DNA from 3 places in the Lentzea sp. genome. Region 2 is predicted to be linked to each of the others. Evidence: riboswitches for the same ligand, from Rfam matches in the RefSeq annotation. Region 2 holds a riboswitch; each other region holds the start of a gene.

Region 1 (3,267 bases), on a different contig from region 2:
CACGACCGTCTACGAGTGCACGTCGCCGGAAGAGGTCGTCGACCTGCTGCAGGGCGGCCAGGGCGTGTTCGGCATCGCGGTGAGCGGTGCGATGCGCGAGATCAGCGGGACCATCCACGAGTTCCCGGCCGAGCGCGCGGACGGCGTCGAGATCGCGCCGCTGACCGAGGACGAGCTGACCCGCCGCCGTCGCGAACGCGCGACGGGCTGACCTTCCCCGGACCGGTTGCCCGCTGACCGGCCCGATCTCCGTGGCCGACCGGCCGTCCCGGGTGGCCGGTCGGCAGAGGCGCACCACCCCCGCCGCTGCCTAGCGTTGCCGGCATGACCCCCACTCCTTCCCCGCAGGTCGTGAAAGTGCTGGCCGCGGCCGTGCAGCGGGCGTTCCGGCTGGAGTTCGGCTTCGTCGGCACCGAGAACCTGCTGATCGCGCTCACCGACACGATCGGTCCCGGCCGCAAGCTGGACGTCCGGTCGCTGCGGGCGCAGGCGATGGCACGGGGGACCGGGCACTGGGCCGGTGGCGACGGCGGTCCCGCCGAGTCGGGACCGGATGTCACGGCGTTGCTGCGCGCCGCCCACCACCACGCACGCGTCGAGACCGAGTTGCCCGCCAGCAGCGCGCTGGACGCCTGTCTCCGCGCGGCGCTCGGCCGGGCCGGCGACGGCGTGCTGACCACGACCCACCTGTCGCTCGCGTTGCTGGCGCTGGACTTCGGCCGCGTCGCGGACCTGCTGGTCGTGCGGCGCGTCGACGTCGAGGCGGTGGCCGCGGCCGTGCGGAAGGCGGCGGAGCCGGAGGAGGCGCCCGCGGTGTGGCTGCTGCGCAAGGCGGGCGCGCTGGAGGGCGAGTCCGGCGGCGGGTACGTGCGCTGGCTGACGAAGCTCGTCGTGCGCGGCCAGGGACTGGGCGGGCCGGTGCTCACCGCGGTGCGCACCGAGGCCGAACGGCTCGCCGTCGCCGGGAAGCGGCCCGTCTCGTCCCGCGACCTGGTGGCCGCCGTGCTGACGCTCGACCACCAGCTGACCGCCGCGGGCCGCAGGCTCCGGCCGGAACTGGAGTCGGGTGGCGCGCGGGCCCTGCGCGAGGCGGGCGTGGACGAGAAGGCACTGCCCGCCGGCGGGTCCGTGGACCGCGCGGTGGAGCGGGCGAAGCTCGTCGCGGCACGGCGCGGGGACGACGTCGTGGGCACCCGGCACCTGCTCGTGGCGCTGCGCGACGACCCGGAGGACCCGGTCGCGGAGGCCCTGAGCGGTCTCGGCGCTGAGACGTAGGTCGCGTCCGTGGGGACTGGCGGGGCTGCCTGCGGGTATCCTTCACGGGTAGTCGCTGAACTCAGGCGGGAGAGTCCGGGTCTCGAACCCGGCGCCGAAGGAGCAAGTCCCTCCCCGGGAACCTCTCAGGCACCCAGGACCGCCCGAGCGAGACGCCTCTGGAAAGTGGACCCCCGCACCGGGGTCCCGCCGACGGTGAAAGCCCGTTCTCGCGACGGGTGAACCTCTCAGGCGCCCTTGAAGGGTACGGACAGAGCGGGGAGGGCACCAGGACACGTGTGCCCTCAGGCCCCCGGAGGCGTTTGATGACGCAGGACCGCATCCCGCTCGCCGCTCTCGAGCACGGCACCCCGTTCGCCGACCGCCACGTCGGTCCGCGCCCCGCCGAGCTCGCGCGCATCCTCGACGTCATCGGTGTCGGGTCGCTGGAGGAGCTGGCGCAGCACGCGGTTCCCCCGTCGATCCACGAGCGCGACCTCGTGCTGGACCTGCCCGCCCCGGCCACCGAGACCGAGGCGCTGGCGGAGCTGCGCGCCCTCGCGGCGCAGAACCGGCCGATGACGCAGATGATCGGTCTGGGCTACTACGACACCGTGACGCCGGGCGTGATCCTGCGCAACGTCCTCGAGTCGCCCGCCTGGTACACCGCCTACACGCCGTACCAGCCGGAGATCTCGCAGGGCCGCCTCGAGGCGCTGCTGAACTTCCAGACGATGGTCGGCGACCTGACGGGCCTACCGGTCGCGAACGCGTCCATGCTGGACGAGTCGACCGCCGCCGCCGAGGCCATGACGCTGGTGCGCCGCGCCGGCAAGTCCAAGTCGGACAAGTTCGTCATCGACGCCGACACGCTGCCGCAGACGCTCGCCGTCATCGAGACGCGCGCCGAGCCGCTCGGCATCGAGATCGTCGTCGCCGACCTGTCGCAGGGCATCGAGGGCCTGGGCCTCGGCGGTGACTTCTTCGGCGTGCTGCTGTCCTACCCCGGCGCGTCCGGTGTGGTGCGCGACCAGAAGGCGCTCATCGAGGAGATCCACGCCGCCGGTGCGCAGGCCGTGGTCGTCGCCGACCTGCTGGCGCTGACGCTGCTGCGCGCGCCGGGCGAGATCGGCGCGGACGTCGTCGTCGGCACCACGCAGCGCTTCGGCGTCCCGATCGGCTTCGGCGGCCCGCACGCCGGCTACATGGCCGTCCGGTCCGGTCTGGAGCGCCAGCTGCCCGGCCGTCTCGTCGGCGTCTCCGTCGACTCGGACGGCTCGCTGGCCTACCGCCTCGCGCTCCAGACGCGCGAGCAGCACATCCGCCGCGAGAAGGCCACGTCGAACATCTGCACCGCGCAGGTGCTGCTGGCCGTGATCGCGTCCATGTACGCCGTCTACCACGGCCCCGAGGGTCTGCGCGCCATCGCGACCCGCGTGCACCGCATGGCCACCGTGCTCGCCACGGGTCTGTGCGAGGCGAACCTGGACGTCGTGCACGGCGAGTTCTTCGACACCGTCGAGGTCCGCGTTCCCGGCGAGGCCGCCGCGGTCGTCGAGAAGGCCCGCGCGGCCGGCATCAACCTCCGCAAGGTCGACGACGACGTCGTGGCGATCGCCTGCGACGAGAAGACCACCCGCGCGCACCTCGTCGCCGTCTGGGAGGCCTTCGGCGTCACCGGTGCCGACGTGGACGCGATCGACGCGGACACCGCCGACGGCATCCCGGCCGACCTGCGCCGCACCTCCGATTACCTGACCCACCCGGTCTTCCACGCGCACCGCTCCGAGACGGCGCTGCTGCGCTACCTGCGCGCGCTGTCCGACAAGGACGTCGCGCTCGACCGCAGCATGATCCCGCTCGGCTCCTGCACGATGAAGCTGAACGCCACCGCGGAGATGGAGCCCGTGACGTGGCCGGAGTTCTCCGGCCTGCACCCGTTCGCGCCCGTCGAGGACGCCGCCGGTCTGCTGAGGATCGTGTCGGACCTGGAGGCCTGGCTCGCCGAGGTCA
Region 2 (3,267 bases):
AGGCCGCCGATCGGGTCGCAGGTCAGGCCCAGGTTGTGCTCCATGGCGATCTCGGCCGCGTTCTCGACCTGCTCCGGGGTGCCGCCCAGGACCTCGGCGAGGCCGCCGGCCGCCATCGAGCAGGCGGAGCCGACCTCGCCCTGGCACCCGACCTCGGCGCCGGAGATCGACGCGTTCTCCTTGAACAGCACGCCGATCGCGCCCGCGGTCAGCAGGAACCGGACCACGCCGTCGTCGTTGGCCCCCGGCACGAACCTCGTGTAGTAGTGCAGGACCGCCGGGACGATGCCGGCCGCGCCGTTGGTCGGCGCGGTGACGACCCGGCCGCCCGCCGCGTTCTCCTCGTTGACCGCCAGCGCGAAGAGCGTGACCCAGTCCATGACGCGCAGCGGGTCGGTGACGAAGTGCTCGCCCTCCAGCCGTTTGCGCATCTCGGCGGCACGGCGGCGGACCTTCAGGCCGCCGGGCAGCACGCCGTGCTCGGTGCAGCCGCGTTCCACGCACTCCTGCATGACGTGCCAGATGTGCAGCAGCCCCGACCGCACCTCGGCCTCGGTCCGCCACGACAGCTCGTTGGCCATCATGATCTCGCTGATCGACAGGCCCGTCTCGCGGCAGCGCGCGAGCAGCTCGTCGCCGGTCAGGAACGGGTGCGGCAACGGCGTGGTGTCCGGCTTGATCCGGTCGGTGCCCGAGGCGTTCTCGTCGACGACGAACCCGCCGCCGATCGAGTAGTAGACGGCGTGCTCGACGGACACCCCGCCGCTGAACGCCTCGAAGCTCATCCCGTTGGGGTGCAGCGGAAGCGACTTGCGGCGGTGCATGACCAGGTCCCGGTCGTGCCGGAACGAGATCTCGTGCGAGCCGCCGAGCCGCAACCGTCCACTCGCGACGATCTCCTCGACGCGGCCGGCTGCGGCCGCCGGGTCGACCTCCTCGGGGAGGTTGCCCTCCAGGCCGAGGAACACGGCCTTGGGGCTGCCGTGCCCGTGGCCGGTCGCGCCGAGCGAGCCGAACAGCTCGACGTGCACGCCGTCCACTTCGGACAGGCGCTCGCCGAGCTTGTCGACGAACATCGCCGCCGCGCGCATCGGGCCGACGGTGTGGGAGCTGGACGGCCCGATGCCGACGGAGAACAGGTCGAAAACGCTGATCGCCACTGATCAGTCCTTCGTGGTGGTGGAGCGGTCAGTCCGGGACATGTCAGTCGGACTTGATGAGCTCGGCGTACTTGGCCGCCGTGAGCAGGTTCTCCGCCGACTCGACGCGGACCTTGAACAGCCAGCCCTCGCCGTACGGGTCGTTGTTGACGATCGCCGGGTCGTCGACGACGGCGCCGTTGACCTCGATCACCTCACCGGTGACGGGCGAGAACAGGTCGCTGACGGACTTGGTGGACTCGAGCTCACCGCACACGGCGTTCGTGACGACCTTCGCGCCGACCTCGGGCAGCTGGACGAAGACGATGTCGCCGAGGGCGTCCGCCGCGTACTCGGTGATTCCGCAGGTCAGCGGGTCCTGGGTGCCCGGCGTCCAGTCGACCCACTCGTGCTCGGTGGTGTAGAGCAGGTTCTCGGGGAACTGCACGGCGACTCCTCTGGCTGATGACGGGTCAAGGACACACTTGCGCCCCCTCCGCCGTGCAGAGTTGCCTACTCCGAGTGGTCTTGCTGCCTGAGAGTGTGCGGGAGCTTGCCCCTTCGGCGCCCCGACTCCGTCGTCGAGGTCTCTCCCACTCGGGTTCTGGCGCTGACGCGCCGCGGCCGGTCTTCAGTTCTCGGGGGCGAACGCTATGTGCGGCCCCCGCCGGGTGTCAACGCGAACGGGTCGAGTCACACGCGAGCGCAAACCGAGTCGCTCTGTCCTAGATGAACAACCACACAGGTGGCTGATAGTGCGATCAGCACAGTGACATGACCTTCCCACTGCCCCACATTGTGAGATGTCGGCCACCGAACGGAGGAGTCATCGTGCGGATCGCAGTTCCTCGCGAGATCAAGAACCACGAGTACCGCGTCGCTCTCACCCCTGCCGGTGCACACGAGCTGACCAGCCGCGGCCACGACGTGTTCGTCGAGCAGGGCGCCGGCCTGGGCTCCGCGATCACGGACGAGGAGTACCTCGCCGCGGGCGCCAAGGTCCTCGCGACCGCCGACGACGTGTGGGCGGAGGGCGACCTGGTCCTCAAGGTCAAGGAGCCGATCGCCGAGGAGTACCCGCGCCTGCGTGCCGGACAGACCCTCTTCACCTACCTCCACCTCGCCGCCGACAAGCCGCTGACCGAGGCGCTGCTCGCGTCCGGCACCACGGCCGTCGCCTACGAGACCGTGCAGCTGCCGAACCGCGCGCTGCCGCTGCTCGCCCCGATGTCCGAGGTCGCGGGCAGGCTCGCCCCGCAGGTCGGCGCGTTCGCGCTGATGAAGCCCTCCGGCGGCCGCGGCGTGCTGCCCGGCGGCGTCCCCGGTGTCGCCCCGGCCCGCGTGGTCGTCATCGGCGGCGGCGTGGCGGGCGTCAACGCCGCCACCATCGCCGCCGGCATGGGCGCGGACGTGGAGATCCTCGACACCAACGTCGACCGCCTGCGCCAGATCGACGCGCAGTTCCAGGGCCGCCTGCGCACGCTCGCGTCCAACGCGTTCTCCGTCGAGCAGGCCGTCCGCGAGGCCGACCTGGTCATCGGCGCCGTGCTGGTGCCGGGCGCCGCGGCCCCGAAGCTCGTCTCGAACACGCTGGTCGCCCAGATGAAGCCGGGCTCGGTGCTCGTCGACATCGCGATCGACCAGGGCGGCTGCTTCGAGGACTCCCGCGCCACCACGCACGCCGAGCCGACCTACGAGGTCCACAACTCGGTGTTCTACTGCGTCGCGAACATGCCGGGCGCCGTCCCGCGCACCTCGACCTACGCGCTGACCAACGTGACGCTGCCCTACGCCGTCGCGCTGGCCGACAAGGGCTGGGAGAAGGCGCTGAAGGACGACCGTTCGCTCGCCCTGGGCCTCAACGTCCACGCGGGCAAGCTGACGAACGGCCCGGTGGCCGAGGCGACCGGCCTCGCGCACACGCCGCTGGAGTCCGTCATCTGAAGACCATCTGAATGAATGAGGCCCCCGCACGCGTGAATCGCTGCGGGGGTTTCGCCTATCTCAGGGCTTTGACGCGCGCCTTGATGCCGTCGATCACGCAGTCCAGCCCGAACTCGAACTGGCCCTCCAGCGACCAGATCTCCTGCTCGTCGAGCATCCTGACGTAGTTGGGGTGCTTCTCCCG
Region 3 (3,267 bases), on a different contig from region 2:
TAGTGCTGGCGGGCGTCGCGCTGGTGCTGTTCCTCCTGATCACCCAGCCCGAGCAGTCCGCCTCGGCGGTCCAGCAGGTCCTCGGCTGGCTGCGGCAGGGCGCGGAGTCGATCATCACGTTCATCAGGAGCCTGTTCGGCGCGGCGACCCCGATCCGCTAGTGACGCACGGTCACGTACGACCGTTCGCGTTGAGCCGGACGGGTGGAATGCGGCCAATCACGCACTGGTAACGGGTGTTCTGAGGATTCAGGGTCTGGTGATTGTCAGACCTACCGAATACCTTCCGCTGCAATGGCCGATCCCCGACCGACGAGGAGGCATGGATGGTCGAGGACTCCGGGGTCCACGAGCTCTTGAAGCAGTGGGCGGCTGAACGGTCTGATGACGCAGAGATGCAGGAGGTGAACCGGATCAAGAACGCGTGGCTCGCTGAGGCTCCCCCCTCGGCGCCAGGCATCCCCGTGCAGCGGGGTGCCGCACGGAGCGGGTCGCGTGGCTTGGTCAAGGTCGACTCGGCGGATCCGGCCTACGTGGCCGCGATGCGCAAGCGGGCGCCGGAGGCACCCGAGGCGTTGCTCGCCGCCGCAGCGAGCTACTGGCAGCTCGTCGGTGACGTCAGCGAGGCCGAGCAGTGGTGGGACGCGGGCATCAGCCCGTTGGACCAGCGCGCGCTCGACTACCGCGCTGCCGGCCTGACTCCTGCCGACCTCGGGAGGCGCCTGGGACCGATGACGGTTCTCCAGCACCTTCGTCGTGGCTCCGCCGCGGCCTGGTGCGTCGCACGTCTGCAGAGGCAGCGCCGGGACGGCGTGGCGTAGGAAGGAACGGGGGCTCCACGATCGGGGCCCCATGTTCGCGGAACGCGCTCACCGAGATCGTTCCGCGTGTTTTTGAGGGGGCCAAGCCCCCACGCCCCAGCCGGGGGCGAGCCCCCGGACCCCCACAGGGTGGCCTCCATCAGGAGGCCTCACCCAAGTAGTGTGGAGGTCGTGCGCGGCCTCCTTACTCCCCAACGCTTGTTGATCGCGTTCGCCTGTCTGGCGGCGCTGGTCCTGTGTTGCGGGCTCGCGTACTGGCAGTGGCAGCGCTTCGAGTCCGCCAGCGGCACGTTCCAGAACCTCGGGTACGTGCTCCAGTGGCCGCTCTTCGGCCTCTTCCCCCTCTTCATGGTGTGGCGGTTCCGCCGCCTGGCGCGCCAGAACCGTGACGGGGCTCTCTCCGCACCGGAGCCGGTTGCACCCGCTCCCCGGCCGGTGACTACCGTTGACGCCGTCAAACCCGCGCCTGTCGAGCACTTCGACGACGACGAAGACGCGGAGCTCGCGGCCTACAACCGCATGCTCGCGGACCTCAACGCGCGGGACGGTCGTTGAGCGAAGGCGGGCAGATGAAGGGTGCGTTGACCCGGTTCCGGGTCATGGCTTACGTGGTCGGTGTCTTCCTGCTGCTCCTGGTCGTGGCGATGGTGCTCAAGTACGCCGCGGACATGGGCGGGGCGATGAAGGTCGTGGGCCCGATCCACGGCTTCCTCTACGCCATCTACCTGGTGCTTTCCGTCGACCTCGCGCTGAAGCTGCGCTGGTCCATCAAGGGCACCGCACTCGTGCTGCTCGCCGGGACGATCCCGTTCCTGTCGTTCTGGGCGGAGCGCAAAGTGGTCGAGAAGACCGCGCAGGGCGTGCCGTTGTGACGTTTGGCCTGCTAGCGTCTGGGGCTGACAACTGAACACGGCCGTCGATGTCGCGCGGGAGAGTCCCCCTGTCCCCGATCTGCCGGACAGCGGGCACCGAAGGAGCAACTCCTCCCCGGAATCTCTCAGGTACCCCTACCGCACGACGAAGGCAACTCTGGAAAGCAGGCCCATCGGCCTCGCCCACGGTGCAAGTCGCGTTCCGCGCGGCGAAGCTCTCAGGCTCATGACAGAGGGGGAGGCTCTCTCAGACGAGGAGTCTCCGATGGACCGTGTCATTCTTCTGCTGCCTCAGCCGGCCACGTCCGGCTCTTCGGCGCACCCTGGAGGAGCGTTCTGATGTCCCGCCTCACGCCTCTGAACGCCGAGCACGAGCAGCTCGGCGCGATGTTCACCGACTTCGCGGGCTGGCGGATGCCGCTGCGCTACTCGAGCGAGCTCGCGGAGCACCACGCGGTGCGCACGTCCGCGGGCCTGTTCGACCTCACGCACATGGGTGAGATCGTCCTGACCGGACCGCAGGCCGGCGAGGCGCTCGACTTCGCGCTGGTCGGCCACATCTCCGCGCTCGCCGTCGGCAAGGCGCGCTACACGATGATCACGCAGGCCGACGGCGGCGTGGTCGACGACCTCATCGTCTACCGCCTGGGCGACGAGGAGTTCATGGTCGTCGCGAACGCCTCCAACGCCGCGGTGGTCGCGGACGCCCTGGTCGAGCGCGCGGCCGGGTTCGACACCGTCGTGACGGACTCCTCGACGGACTACGCGCTGATCGCGATCCAGGGCCCGAAGTCCGTCGAGATCCTGTCGGGCCTGACCGACACCGACCTGTCGACGGTCAAGTACTACGCCTCGTACCCGTCGACCGTCGCGGGCGTCCCCGCCCTGCTGGCCCGCACCGGCTACACCGGTGAAGAGGGCTTCGAGCTCTTCGTGGCGCCCGCCGACGCGTCCGCCGTGTGGGCGGCGCTGCTGTCCGCGGGCGAGGCGCACGAGCTCAAGCCGTGCGGGCTCGGCTGCCGCGACACGTTGCGCCTCGAGGCCGGGATGCCGTTGTACGGCAACGAGCTGACGACGTCGCTGACGCCCTACCACGCCGGCCTGGGCCGGGTCGTGAAGCTCGACAAGCCGGGCGACTTCGTGGGCCGCGACGCGTTGGCGAAGGTCTCGGAGTCCGGTGTGGACTCGGTCCTGGTCGGCCTGAAGACCCCCGAGCGCCGCGCGCCGCGCCACGGCTACGCGGTGCTCAACGGTGACGAGGTCGTGGGCGAGGTGACGTCGGGCGCGTTGTCCCCGACCCTCGGCTACTCCGTCGCCATGGCCTACGTGTCCCGCGCGAGCTCCGAGCCGGGCACCCCTCTGCTGGTGGACGTCCGCGGCAAGAAGCAGCCGGTCGAGGTCGTCGCACTTCCGTTCTACAAGCGCGCCAAGTAGGGAGATCTTCCAGATGTCCGAGCAGTTCAACGCCTCCCTCGCGGAGTACGACCCCGAGGTCGCCGAGGCCGTTGCCGCCGAGCTGGCGCGCCAGCAGGGCACCCTCGAGATGATCGCCTCCGAGAACTTCACGCCCGTCTC

The links. A riboswitch is a leader RNA that binds a small molecule or an ion and turns the genes downstream of it on or off. The one in region 2 is predicted to bind glycine.
Region 1: linked by a shared signal. The riboswitch ahead of gcvP (aminomethyl-transferring glycine dehydrogenase) and the one ahead of gcvH (glycine cleavage system protein GcvH) in region 2 are both predicted to bind glycine.
Region 3: linked by a shared signal. The riboswitch ahead of gcvT (glycine cleavage system aminomethyltransferase GcvT) and the one ahead of gcvH (glycine cleavage system protein GcvH) in region 2 are both predicted to bind glycine.

What each region holds. Positions count from the first base shown of each region.
Region 1 is NZ_DASVFL010000372.1:36,330-39,596, reverse strand. It holds gene VF330_RS39390 (MerR family transcriptional regulator) at 1-211, shown strand, start outside; gene VF330_RS39385 (Clp protease N-terminal domain-containing protein) at 325-1,275, shown strand; glycine riboswitch at 1,332-1,427, shown strand; gene gcvP (aminomethyl-transferring glycine dehydrogenase) at 1,581-3,267, shown strand, end outside.
Region 2 is NZ_DASVFL010000331.1:9,189-12,455, forward strand. It holds gene VF330_RS35055 (L-serine ammonia-lyase) at 1-1,160, opposite strand, end outside; gene gcvH (glycine cleavage system protein GcvH) at 1,204-1,587, opposite strand; glycine riboswitch at 1,653-1,745, opposite strand; gene ald (alanine dehydrogenase) at 1,971-3,083, shown strand; gene VF330_RS35070 (TetR/AcrR family transcriptional regulator) at 3,139-3,267, opposite strand, start outside.
Region 3 is NZ_DASVFL010000106.1:48,265-51,531, reverse strand. It holds gene VF330_RS13450 (hypothetical protein) at 1-161, shown strand, start outside; gene VF330_RS13445 (helix-turn-helix transcriptional regulator) at 326-820, shown strand; gene VF330_RS13440 (hypothetical protein) at 992-1,375, shown strand; gene VF330_RS13435 (DUF3817 domain-containing protein) at 1,390-1,692, shown strand; glycine riboswitch at 1,738-1,843, shown strand; glycine riboswitch at 1,845-1,932, shown strand; gene gcvT (glycine cleavage system aminomethyltransferase GcvT) at 2,032-3,126, shown strand; gene glyA (serine hydroxymethyltransferase) at 3,140-3,267, shown strand, end outside.